3 regions of the Photobacterium sp. GB-1 genome follow, and region 1 is predicted to be linked to each of the others. Evidence: predicted binding sites of a transcription regulator. Region 1 holds the regulator's gene; each other region holds the start of a gene.

Region 1 (3,295 bases):
CTTAATAATTGGGCTCGGGAAGAATTGGCATGTCACTTAGGTGTTCTTCCACAACATAGCGCATTATCGTTTGCCTTTACCGCGAAAGAAGTTGTCGAGCTAGGCGCAATTCCATTGCAGCTCACTTCGCCTGAACTGAAAGATGCAACAGCATCAAGCATGCAATACGTTGATATTAACAATTTAGCTAAACGTCTCTACCCCACCTTATCGGGGGGTGAAAAACAGCGTGTACACCTTGCCCGGGTTTTAACACAACTCAGTAAAGCCGGTGATAAATGTATCTTGATGTTAGATGAACCCACCTCAGCACTCGATCTCGCCCACCAGCACCACACCTTACAAATTGCCCAAAATATGGCTATACAAGGCGCCGCTGTAATTGTGGTATTGCACGATTTAAACCTTGCAGCCCAATACACTGATCGGATGATTTTCCTTAACGAAGGAGAAATAAAAGCCGACGGAACGCCAACACAAGTTCTTACTCCTGAAGTAATAGATACCTTATATGGTTGGCCTGTCAGTGTTCATACTCATCCAAGTGGTGATTTTCCTTATCTTTTATCAGCCAATCATTCTGTTTTTTAACGTTTTATCTATTAATGACTAGATATACACAATAAATTGAAGCTATTAGCATGACAAACATCGAGTTTTTACGGTTAATGATCAATTAATTCAATCAAGTTGAATAGAAAGATTGCACAACGCAAAACACACAGTAAAATGTGATCGCAAGCGATTACATGTGTAATTAGTGTAAAAATAGTTTCTATCTTCTAATGCCGCATTTTACTGCGGCTTTAGTTGTTTATGATCCATGATAATTGCAACACCCTATAATTCGGTATCAAATTGAATAATTAAGTAGCTAATAACTAAAGGATCTTCATCTCTGCGAGTGAACTCGTAAGCCATAGACTACGTAATTAATCAATTTGGTATCAAAAACCTTTGTCAGATCCTAATCTGACCATGATAAGAAGAATAAATATGGCAACCATTAAAGACGTTGCACGTATGGCAGGTGTATCAACTACTACAGTGTCGCACGTGATTAATAAAACACGCTTTGTTGCAGAAGCAACGCAACAAAAAGTTTTGGCTGCAGTAGATGAACTTAACTACGCCCCAAGTGCAGTAGCGCGAAGCTTAAAATGTAATACAACACGTACTATCGGCATGTTAGTCACTAAATCGACTAACCCATTTTTTGCCGAAGTTGTGCATGGTGTTGAAGAATATTGTTATGGTGCAGGCTACACGCTGATCTTATGTAACACCGAAGGTAACTTAGAAAAACAACGTGATTACTTACGTATGCTTTCTGAAAAGCGTGTTGATGGCCTATTGGTTATGTGCAGCGATCTGGATCAAATGTTGCTCGATTTACTTGAGCGTAAAAATGATCTTCCTATGGTTATCATGGACTGGGGCCCAGAAAGCCCACATACTGATAATATTCTAGATAACGCTGAAAACGGCGGTTATATTGCGACTAAGCACCTTATTGAAAATGGCCATAAGAAAATTGGCTGTTTATCTGGACAAGTTGATAAGTCTACTTGTCAAGAGCGCCTAAAGGGCTTCCGTAAAGCGATGAAAGAAGCAGATCTCACTGTTAATGCTAATTGGCTACTTGACGGTGACTTTGAGTGTGAGTCAGCCGTTGAAGCTGCTCATAAGTTTATCGCAATGGAAGATCGCCCTACTGCTATCTTCTGCTTTAACGACATTATGGCCATGGCTCTGATCAGTACCTTTGAACAGGCAGGTCTGCGTGTTCCTGATGATATCTCAATCATTGGCTACGATAACATTGACCTTGCGCCCTACTTTGCGCCACCGCTAACAACTATCCACCAGCCTAAACGTCGTTTAGGTAAAAAGGCCATCGAAATCTTGCTAGAGCGTGTGAAAGACAAGAATCATGAGCGTCAAACCTTTGAAATGACGCCTAAACTTGTTGAGAGAAAATCGGTTAAAGATCTCAACTAATAAAATTTATCTTTCTATGTTAAGGAAAAGCCGATAAGTTAACCTTGTTGGCTTTTTTTTTACTTATAAAAAACAATCATGAGTATTTATAATTATAAAGCTTATTAAAATAAGCTAAGAACAAATACCTGAACCAATATCACATTTTTGAGAGCTTAGATTTAATATTAAAAGTATTATTTAATATAACTTTATATAGTCACGAACTGGCAAATTAATTGAAAGATTAAGACGCAAAACCACCGGCCTAAAAATTATGTTAATAATTCAAGGTAGCGGGGTTACCGAAGGATTATTATTGAACCGACAATATTATGACACAAACTTAACAATATATTGACAGTATCAATGTGTAGATTAATTAATCTATTTCCTCGCTCTTAATGTTTAGGTGACACTCATATTTTTTCACCGAGTAGAAGCATGGATAAACCAATATTAAAAGATTCATTAAAATTATTTGACCATTTTGGTTCAATAAAATCACGGTCGATGTTTGGCGGTTTTGGCATTTTTTCTGGTGATACAATGTTTGCATTAGTTGTGAACGATAAACTTCACTTACGTGCAAATGCTGAAACTGAAAAGGAATTCAAACAAGCTGGCTTGGAACCCTATGTTTATAAAAAACGTGGCTTCCCTGTTGTAACCAAGCACTATGCAATACCCGATCAATGGTGGGATGAACCCACAAAGATTGTAGCTCAAGGTAGGTATTCACTGGATGCAGCAGAAAAAGACAAGCAAGAAAAGGAGAGTTGCGTACCTGACCGAATTAAAGATTTACCTAATCTACGATTATCAAATGAAAGAATGCTGAAAAAAGCAGGCATAAACACTATTGAACAACTTCTAGCAGTGGGCTCTCTTGGCGCATATAAAGCACTTCAAGAATCACAAACAAGTCCATTGAGTATTGAATTGCTTTGGGCATTGGAAGGCGCAATTAGCGGTCAACATTGGTCAGTTATTCCTGAGCAACGTCGAAATGAACTATTATCTGCCTTATCTTAAAAATATAAGTTGTCTTAAATATAAAATACTTAGGAATAAAAGAGCCCCATTCTTTTATTTCTAAGTATACCTTTCAAAAATAATTTCCGTATTATCCTTATCTTCCTTTATAAAATTCAATATTTATTTGGTTTAATTGCATAATAACAAACTTTTGCCATTAAATTAATTCCCTCCGTTTTGCACTCCTTGATTTATATAAATGATAATTATCTTTATTTATATTCCATGCCTAATTATTTGCTAATACGACCAATAACCCATCTTCTCACTAATAAAT
Region 2 (3,295 bases), on a different contig from region 1:
GGGGTTAATAAAGGCGGGATACGTCTTTTTCTGATCAAAGTGATCTAAAAGCGATCAGCCTTCGTTTAGCTTCGGTTGCATGATTAATATTTTTTGATCAGAAAGCTTGGTTTAGGACAGATAAGAGCGAAAACCGATGAATAAAGACAATAAAAAATACGGTGTATTGTTAGTTAACTTAGGTACGCCTGATGCACCGACGGCGGCTGGGGTGAAACAATTTCTATCTCAATTTTTACACGATCACCGTGTCGTCGATATGACTCGCTGGTTATGGTGCCCCATTTTACACGGCGTAATTTTGCCGATTCGCTCACCGAAAGTTGCTAAATTATATCAATCTGTTTGGATGGAAGATGGCTCACCATTGATGGTGTATTCAAAACGCCAACAAAAAGCATTAACAGAGATACTTCAAGTCCCAGTTGAACTGGGTATGACTTATGGTAACCCGAGTACTCAGGCTGGTTTGGAGCGTCTAAAGCAGCAAGGTTGTGATAAGGTTTTAGTTTTACCGTTATATCCTCAGTATTCAGGTACTACCACAGCTGCTGTATTTGATCGTATTGCGAAAGACTTAAAGTCCATATCGTATATCCCAGAGTTGCGCTTTATTAATCATTATTACGATCACCCTGATTATATTTCAGCGTTAGCCGAGACGGCTAAAACGGTGTGGGCAGAAAAAGGCGAGCCTGATTACTTATTATGTTCATACCACGGTATTCCTAAACGTTATGCTGATAATGGCGATCCGTATCCCGATCATTGTAATGGTACAACGGAGCTATTAGCGAAGATGCTTGAGATGCCGCGTGAAAAAATGAGCATGAGCTATCAGTCTATTTTTGGACGTGAAGAATGGTTAAAACCGTATACGGAAGGCACGATAAAATCATTGGCTGAGAAAGGCGTAAAACGCCTTGATGTTATGTGTCCTGCGTTCTCTGTTGATTGTTTAGAAACCCTTGAAGAAATTGCAGAGCAGTGCAAAGAAGTGTTCATTGAAGCGGGTGGGGTAGAATTTAATTTGATCCCTTGCCTTAATGATAGCCAGGCACATATTACAATGATGGAAAACTTGGTGAAACAACATGTTCAAGGTTGGGAATAGTCAGTTTTTATTCTGTAACTTACATTGACGATAACGTTTACGCTCTCATTTGCGTTGATATATCTCAAAACCAATGAGAGCTTTTGCTTTTATGTTCTATATTCTGTGATAGAATTCGCAAAATTTACAACTTGATAGCGCATAGACATGAAATTTCCAGGCCAACGAAAATCTAAGCATTACTTTCCGGTACATGCTCGCGATCCACTTTTAAGTCAAACGAAACAAGAGAAGCGTCTAGCACGTACTCATGTTGTAGGTATTGACCAAACATTGGTAGATATTGAAGCTTATGTGGATGATGAATTCCTGGAACGCTATGAGTTAAGTAAAGGCCATTCGTTGGTTATTACTGATGAAAAAGCAGAAGCGCTATATCAAGAGCTAAAAGAGAACAACCTTGTTACTCACGAGTTTGCTGGTGGCACGATTGGTAATACGCTACACAACTATTCTGTGTTAGCGGATGATAAATCTGTTCTTTTAGGCGTGATGAGTAAAGACATTGAGATCGGTAGCTACGCGTACCGTTACCTTTGTAATACATCAAGTCGTATGGATATGAACTACCTTCAACCTGTTGACGGTCCTATTGGTCGTTGTTTTGCTCTTATTTCAAAAGACGGTGAACGTACCTTCGCTATCAACGAAGGTAAGATGAACCAACTTGAACCTGATAGCATTCCTGAACATGTGTTTGAAAATGCGTCTGCACTTGTGTTAACGGCGTATTTAGTGCGTTGTAAGCCTGGCGATCCTATGCCAGCGGCAACAATGCGCGCCATTGAATATGCGAAAAAATACGATGTACCCGTGGTATTAACATTAGGTACAAAGTTCGTTATTCAAGACGATCCACAATGGTGGCGCGACTTCCTTCGTGATCATGTAACAGTTGTTGCAATGAATGAAGATGAAGGTGAAGCGTTAACTGGTGAGTCTGATCCGCTTGTAGCAGCTGATAAAGCATTAGAATGGGTTGATCTTGTTCTTTGTACTGCAGGCCCTGTAGGTTTATATACCGCAGGTTACACTGATGATAACGCTAAGCGTGAAACAAGTTTACCGTTACTTCCAGGTGATATTGCTGAGTTTAACCGCTATGAATTTAGCCGACCAATGCTTAAAACGGCGTGTGAGAATCCAATTAAGGCGTATTCACATATTGCTCCTTATATGGGCGGTCCTGAGCGTATTAAGAATACTAACGGTGCTGGTGATGGTGCACTTTCAGCATTACTGCATGATATGTCTGCAAACCGCTACCATAAAGAAAACGTGCCGAACTCGAGTAAGCACCAACATTCTTTCCTAACTTATTCATCGTTCTCACAGGTTTGTTTATATTCAAACCGTGTAAGCTACGAAGTCTTGGCTCAGTATTCTCCACGTTTATCTCGTGGTCTGCCAGAGCGTGAAGATAGTTTGGAAGAAGCATACTGGGAACGTTAAGTTTCATATAGATATAAAAAAACCGCCAACACATTTTCGTGCTTGGCGGTTTTTTATTAGCTGCAGTTTAGAGCAAACTTATTTTTTATAAGCTTCGTTATGTACAGCTGCTACTGCACGACCTGATGGGTCTGCTGCGTTCTTAAAGCTCTCATCCCATTCAATCGCTTTTGCACTTGAACAAGCAATCGATGGACCACCCGGTACACATTTTGCCGCACTTTCTAGCGGGAACAACTCTTCAAAGATCTCACGGTATGCGTAACCTTCTTTGGTTGTTGGTGTGTTGTAAGGGAAGCGGTAAGCCGCTGTTTCAAGCTGTTGATCCGTTACTTTTTCTTCAGCCACTTCTTTTAGCGTATCAATCCAGCTGTAACCTACACCATCAGAGAACTGCTCTTTTTGACGCCATGCGATAGATTCTGGTAAGTAGTGCTCAAAACACTCACGTAAGATGTGTTTTTCCATCTTACCGTTACCACACATTTTATCTTCAGGGTTCAGACGCATTGCCACATCGATAAATTCTTTATCTAGGAATGGTACTCGGCCTTCAACACCCCATGCCGCTAACGATTTGTTTGCTCGTGCACAGTCAAACATGTTCAGAGCAAGCAATTTACGTACAGTTTCTTCATGGAACTCTTTCGCGTTCGGTGCTTTATGGAAGTATAAGTAGCCACCAAAGATTTCATCTGCACCTTCACCAGAAAGTACCATCTTGATACC
Region 3 (3,295 bases), on a different contig from region 1:
TACCAAATGACTTATCCCTATTCCCGCGCAAGAGCCGAACAACTCGCCCGCTCTTACAAATCGCTGTATTTGTTAGGCTCAATAATAGCAAGACCGCCGTCTTAAGCCTATCAAACTTATGTTTCCACCAGTGGATAATGTGTTTACTAAAATAGAGAATCAGAAACAGTTAATGAGCACTTCTGACATCACTATTTACTGCTGAGTCTGATACTACCTGTCTCAACACACTTATAATCTTTAGCATAAGAATAGCAGAGTGGAATATAAGAAAAGGGAACGCAATCGATTTTATGAAGTTAATTTAGAACAATAGCCATAATGTTTACTTTTCCTGTTGATAACCAAAAGTATCAGGCATAAAAAAACGCCCCAATTTTCATTGAGGCGTTCTTCTTTATTCAGTTATCTCTGCAATTACATTGCTAAAGAGATAAACAGACCAGCAATCGTTGCAGACATTAGGTTAGATAATGTACCTGCTGCTACTGCCTTCATACCAAAGCGAGCAATCTCTGCACGGCGACTTGGAGCAAGGCCACCTAGACCACCAAGTAGGATTGCAACCGATGATAGGTTTGCGAAACCACATAGTGCGAATGAGATGATAGCTTTCGTCTTCTCAGTCATTGCAACACCTGTTTGTGCTACAACCATACCGCCATCTGCCACGTCTTTTAAGTACGGTGCAAAGTTTAAGTAAGCCACGAATTCGTTAACAACAATCTTCTGACCAATGAATGAACCCGCCACTTGTGCTTCACCCCATGGCACACCAATTAGGTACGCAAGTGGTGCGAAAATGTAACCTAGGATAAGTTCTAGTGTCAGCTGAGGCATACCAAACCAACCACCAATGCCACCTAGCATACCGTTGATTAGTGCGATTAGACCGATGAATGCTAGTAGCATCGCACCTACGTTTAGCGCAAGCTGCATACCTGATGATGCACCGGCCGCTGCTGCGTCAATAACGTTAGCTGGTTTTTCAACGCCTTCTTCGTCGACACCGGCAATCTGCTCTACAGGCTGCTCTGTTTCTGGCTTGATGATTTTAGCAAACAATAAACCACCAGGGGCTGCCATGAATGATGCTGCAATTAGGTACTCTAGAGGAACACCCATTGATGCGTAACCTGCAAGTACACCACCAGCAACTGACGCCAAACCACCACACATTACTGCAAATAGCTCAGACTGAGTCATTTTAGGAATGAATGGACGAACAACTAGTGGCGCTTCTGTTTGACCAACAAAAATGTTTGCTGTCGCTGACATAGATTCAGCGTGAGAAGTACCCAATACTTTACGTAGACCACCACCAAGGATGTTGATAACAATTTGCATCACACCTAGGTAGTAAAGAACACTGATCAACGCGGAAAAGAAAACAATAACAGGAAGAACGCGTAGTGCGAATACGAAGCCGCCACCACCGAACACTTCAAACATTTTGTCCGATGTTAGACCGCCAAATAGGAAATTGATACCGTCATTACCATAAGCAATAACATTAGCAACTGCCTGAGACATGCCATATAGCACATCACGACCAACTGGTACATAAAGAACGAATGCACCTAATAAAAATTGGATAGCGAACGCGCCTCCAACAGTACGTAGATTAATTGCTTTACGGTTGTCTGATAGTAGTACCGCAATAAGTAGCAGTACAACCATCCCAACCAGGCTCATAAACATGCTCATGGTTTATGTATATCCTATTAAGTTAAGTTTGGCGTCTCGACAATTCGGCTCTATTAAGAGTCGGGCGCATTATACCCATCGATGCGCGGACAAAGTAATGCTAAGTTCACAATTTTGATGCCACAACCATGAAAGAGTTAATCGATACGTGAACACCATCACAAAAAGTTCACCCGTGAAACGCAAACGTTTTACGCAATCGTTTACCTTTTGCACCAAGATCACGATGGGATTTTGAAAAGTTCATGTGCCGTTAAGGTTGTCGCTTCAGTGACAGACTCGATACTTATCCCTTTAAGAGACGCAACAGTATTCATTACATAAGCGATTCTTTCCGGTCTGTTCGGCTGACCTTGGAAACCACAGACGGGCATATCTGGCGCATCGGTTTCTAACACAATCTCAGAGAGAGGTAATTTCGCGATAGTCTCTCGCGTTTTTTTTGCACGCTCATAGGTAATAGTACCGCCAACACCAATTTTTAAGCCTAGATCTATTAATTGAACCGCTTGCTGATAACTGCCACTAAACCCATGATAGACCCCACCTTGAGATGGCGTATCTGCTCTTATGGCTCGCACTAATTCAGGAAAGGCTTTGCGGCAATGCAAAATAATCGGCAATCGATAGATATTCGCTAACTGTAATTGTGCTTGTAACCATGTATGTTGTAATTCTCTATCAAGGGTTTCAATGGCAAAATCTAATCCACATTCACCTACGGCAACACATTTTGAATATGGTTGTTGAAGTGCTTCCTTCAACTCAAAATGTAAACGCTGACAAACATCACTCGTATGCTCAGCACTAAAGAAAGGATGAATACCTAAACCGTAATAAAGTGCGGGATAGCGCTGACATAACAGCTGTACTTTAGCCCAATTCGATTGCCCTACCGTTGGGATCACTATCTGGTTCACCCCTCCCTCTTGCGCCAATGTCAATGCTCGCTTTGGGTCATCATTAAAGGGGGGGAAATCAAAATGGCAGTGGGTATCTATCATAAATATTCCTGTAGTAACTAATACGTAAATAGTGATGATTCAATATAATCTTAATATTATTTCTAACTACCCTTAATGATTCTTATACACCTAGATTGAGTCTCGCGCTAAAATCAGCGACAATAAGCAGTAACTCACTCCATTCATTCTGTTCTGTTGCTTTGCTTGATGTAATACGGCAGCAACGGAGTACTTTTATTAAAAAAGAACACGCTAATGTCGCAAACTCAGTTTCAGGGCGAAGTATCAAAACGTCGTACTTTCGCTATCATCTCTCACCCCGATGCGGGTAAGACCACCATTACTGAAAAAGTACTGTTATTCGGAAACGCTATCCAAAAAGCCGGTACAGTAAAAGGCCGTGGTTCAAACCAACACGCCAAATCAGACTGGATGGAGATGGAAAAAGAACGTGGTATCTCGGTAACTACATCTGTAATGCAGTTCCCATATAACGAGTGCCTAGTAAACCTTCTTGATACTCCAGGACACGAAGATTTCTCTGAAGATACTTACCGTACCCTAACCGCTGTTGACTCATGTTTAATGGTTATCGATGCGGCAAAAGGTGTCGAGGATCGTAC

What was found. Region 1 encodes PurR, which represses purine synthesis genes. Its sites were predicted from a motif close to TNANGNAAACGTTTNCNTNA; they were not measured.
Region 2: a site for PurR is predicted at 1,140-1,159, ahead of C9J45_RS01635 (inosine/guanosine kinase). Genes of this name have one in related genera too.
Region 3: a site for PurR is predicted at 1,886-1,905, ahead of C9J45_RS10955 (NupC/NupG family nucleoside CNT transporter). Genes of this name have one in related genera too.

What each region holds. Positions count from the first base shown of each region.
Region 1 covers NZ_PYOB01000014.1:40,687-43,981, forward strand. Annotated here, with positions in the region: gene C9J45_RS13905 (heme ABC transporter ATP-binding protein) at 1-591, shown strand, start outside; gene purR (HTH-type transcriptional repressor PurR) at 997-2,001, shown strand; cyclic di-GMP riboswitch class I at 2,200-2,290, shown strand; gene C9J45_RS13915 (TfoX/Sxy family DNA transformation protein) at 2,425-3,015, shown strand.
Region 2 covers NZ_PYOB01000001.1:392,355-395,649, reverse strand. Annotated here, with positions in the region: gene hemH (ferrochelatase) at 137-1,114, shown strand; gene C9J45_RS01635 (inosine/guanosine kinase) at 1,262-2,566, shown strand; gene asnB (asparagine synthase B) at 2,645-3,295, opposite strand, start outside.
Region 3 covers NZ_PYOB01000008.1:135,546-138,840, reverse strand. Annotated here, with positions in the region: gene C9J45_RS10955 (NupC/NupG family nucleoside CNT transporter) at 418-1,707, opposite strand; gene C9J45_RS10950 (TatD family hydrolase) at 1,929-2,711, opposite strand; gene prfC (peptide chain release factor 3) at 2,928-3,295, shown strand, end outside.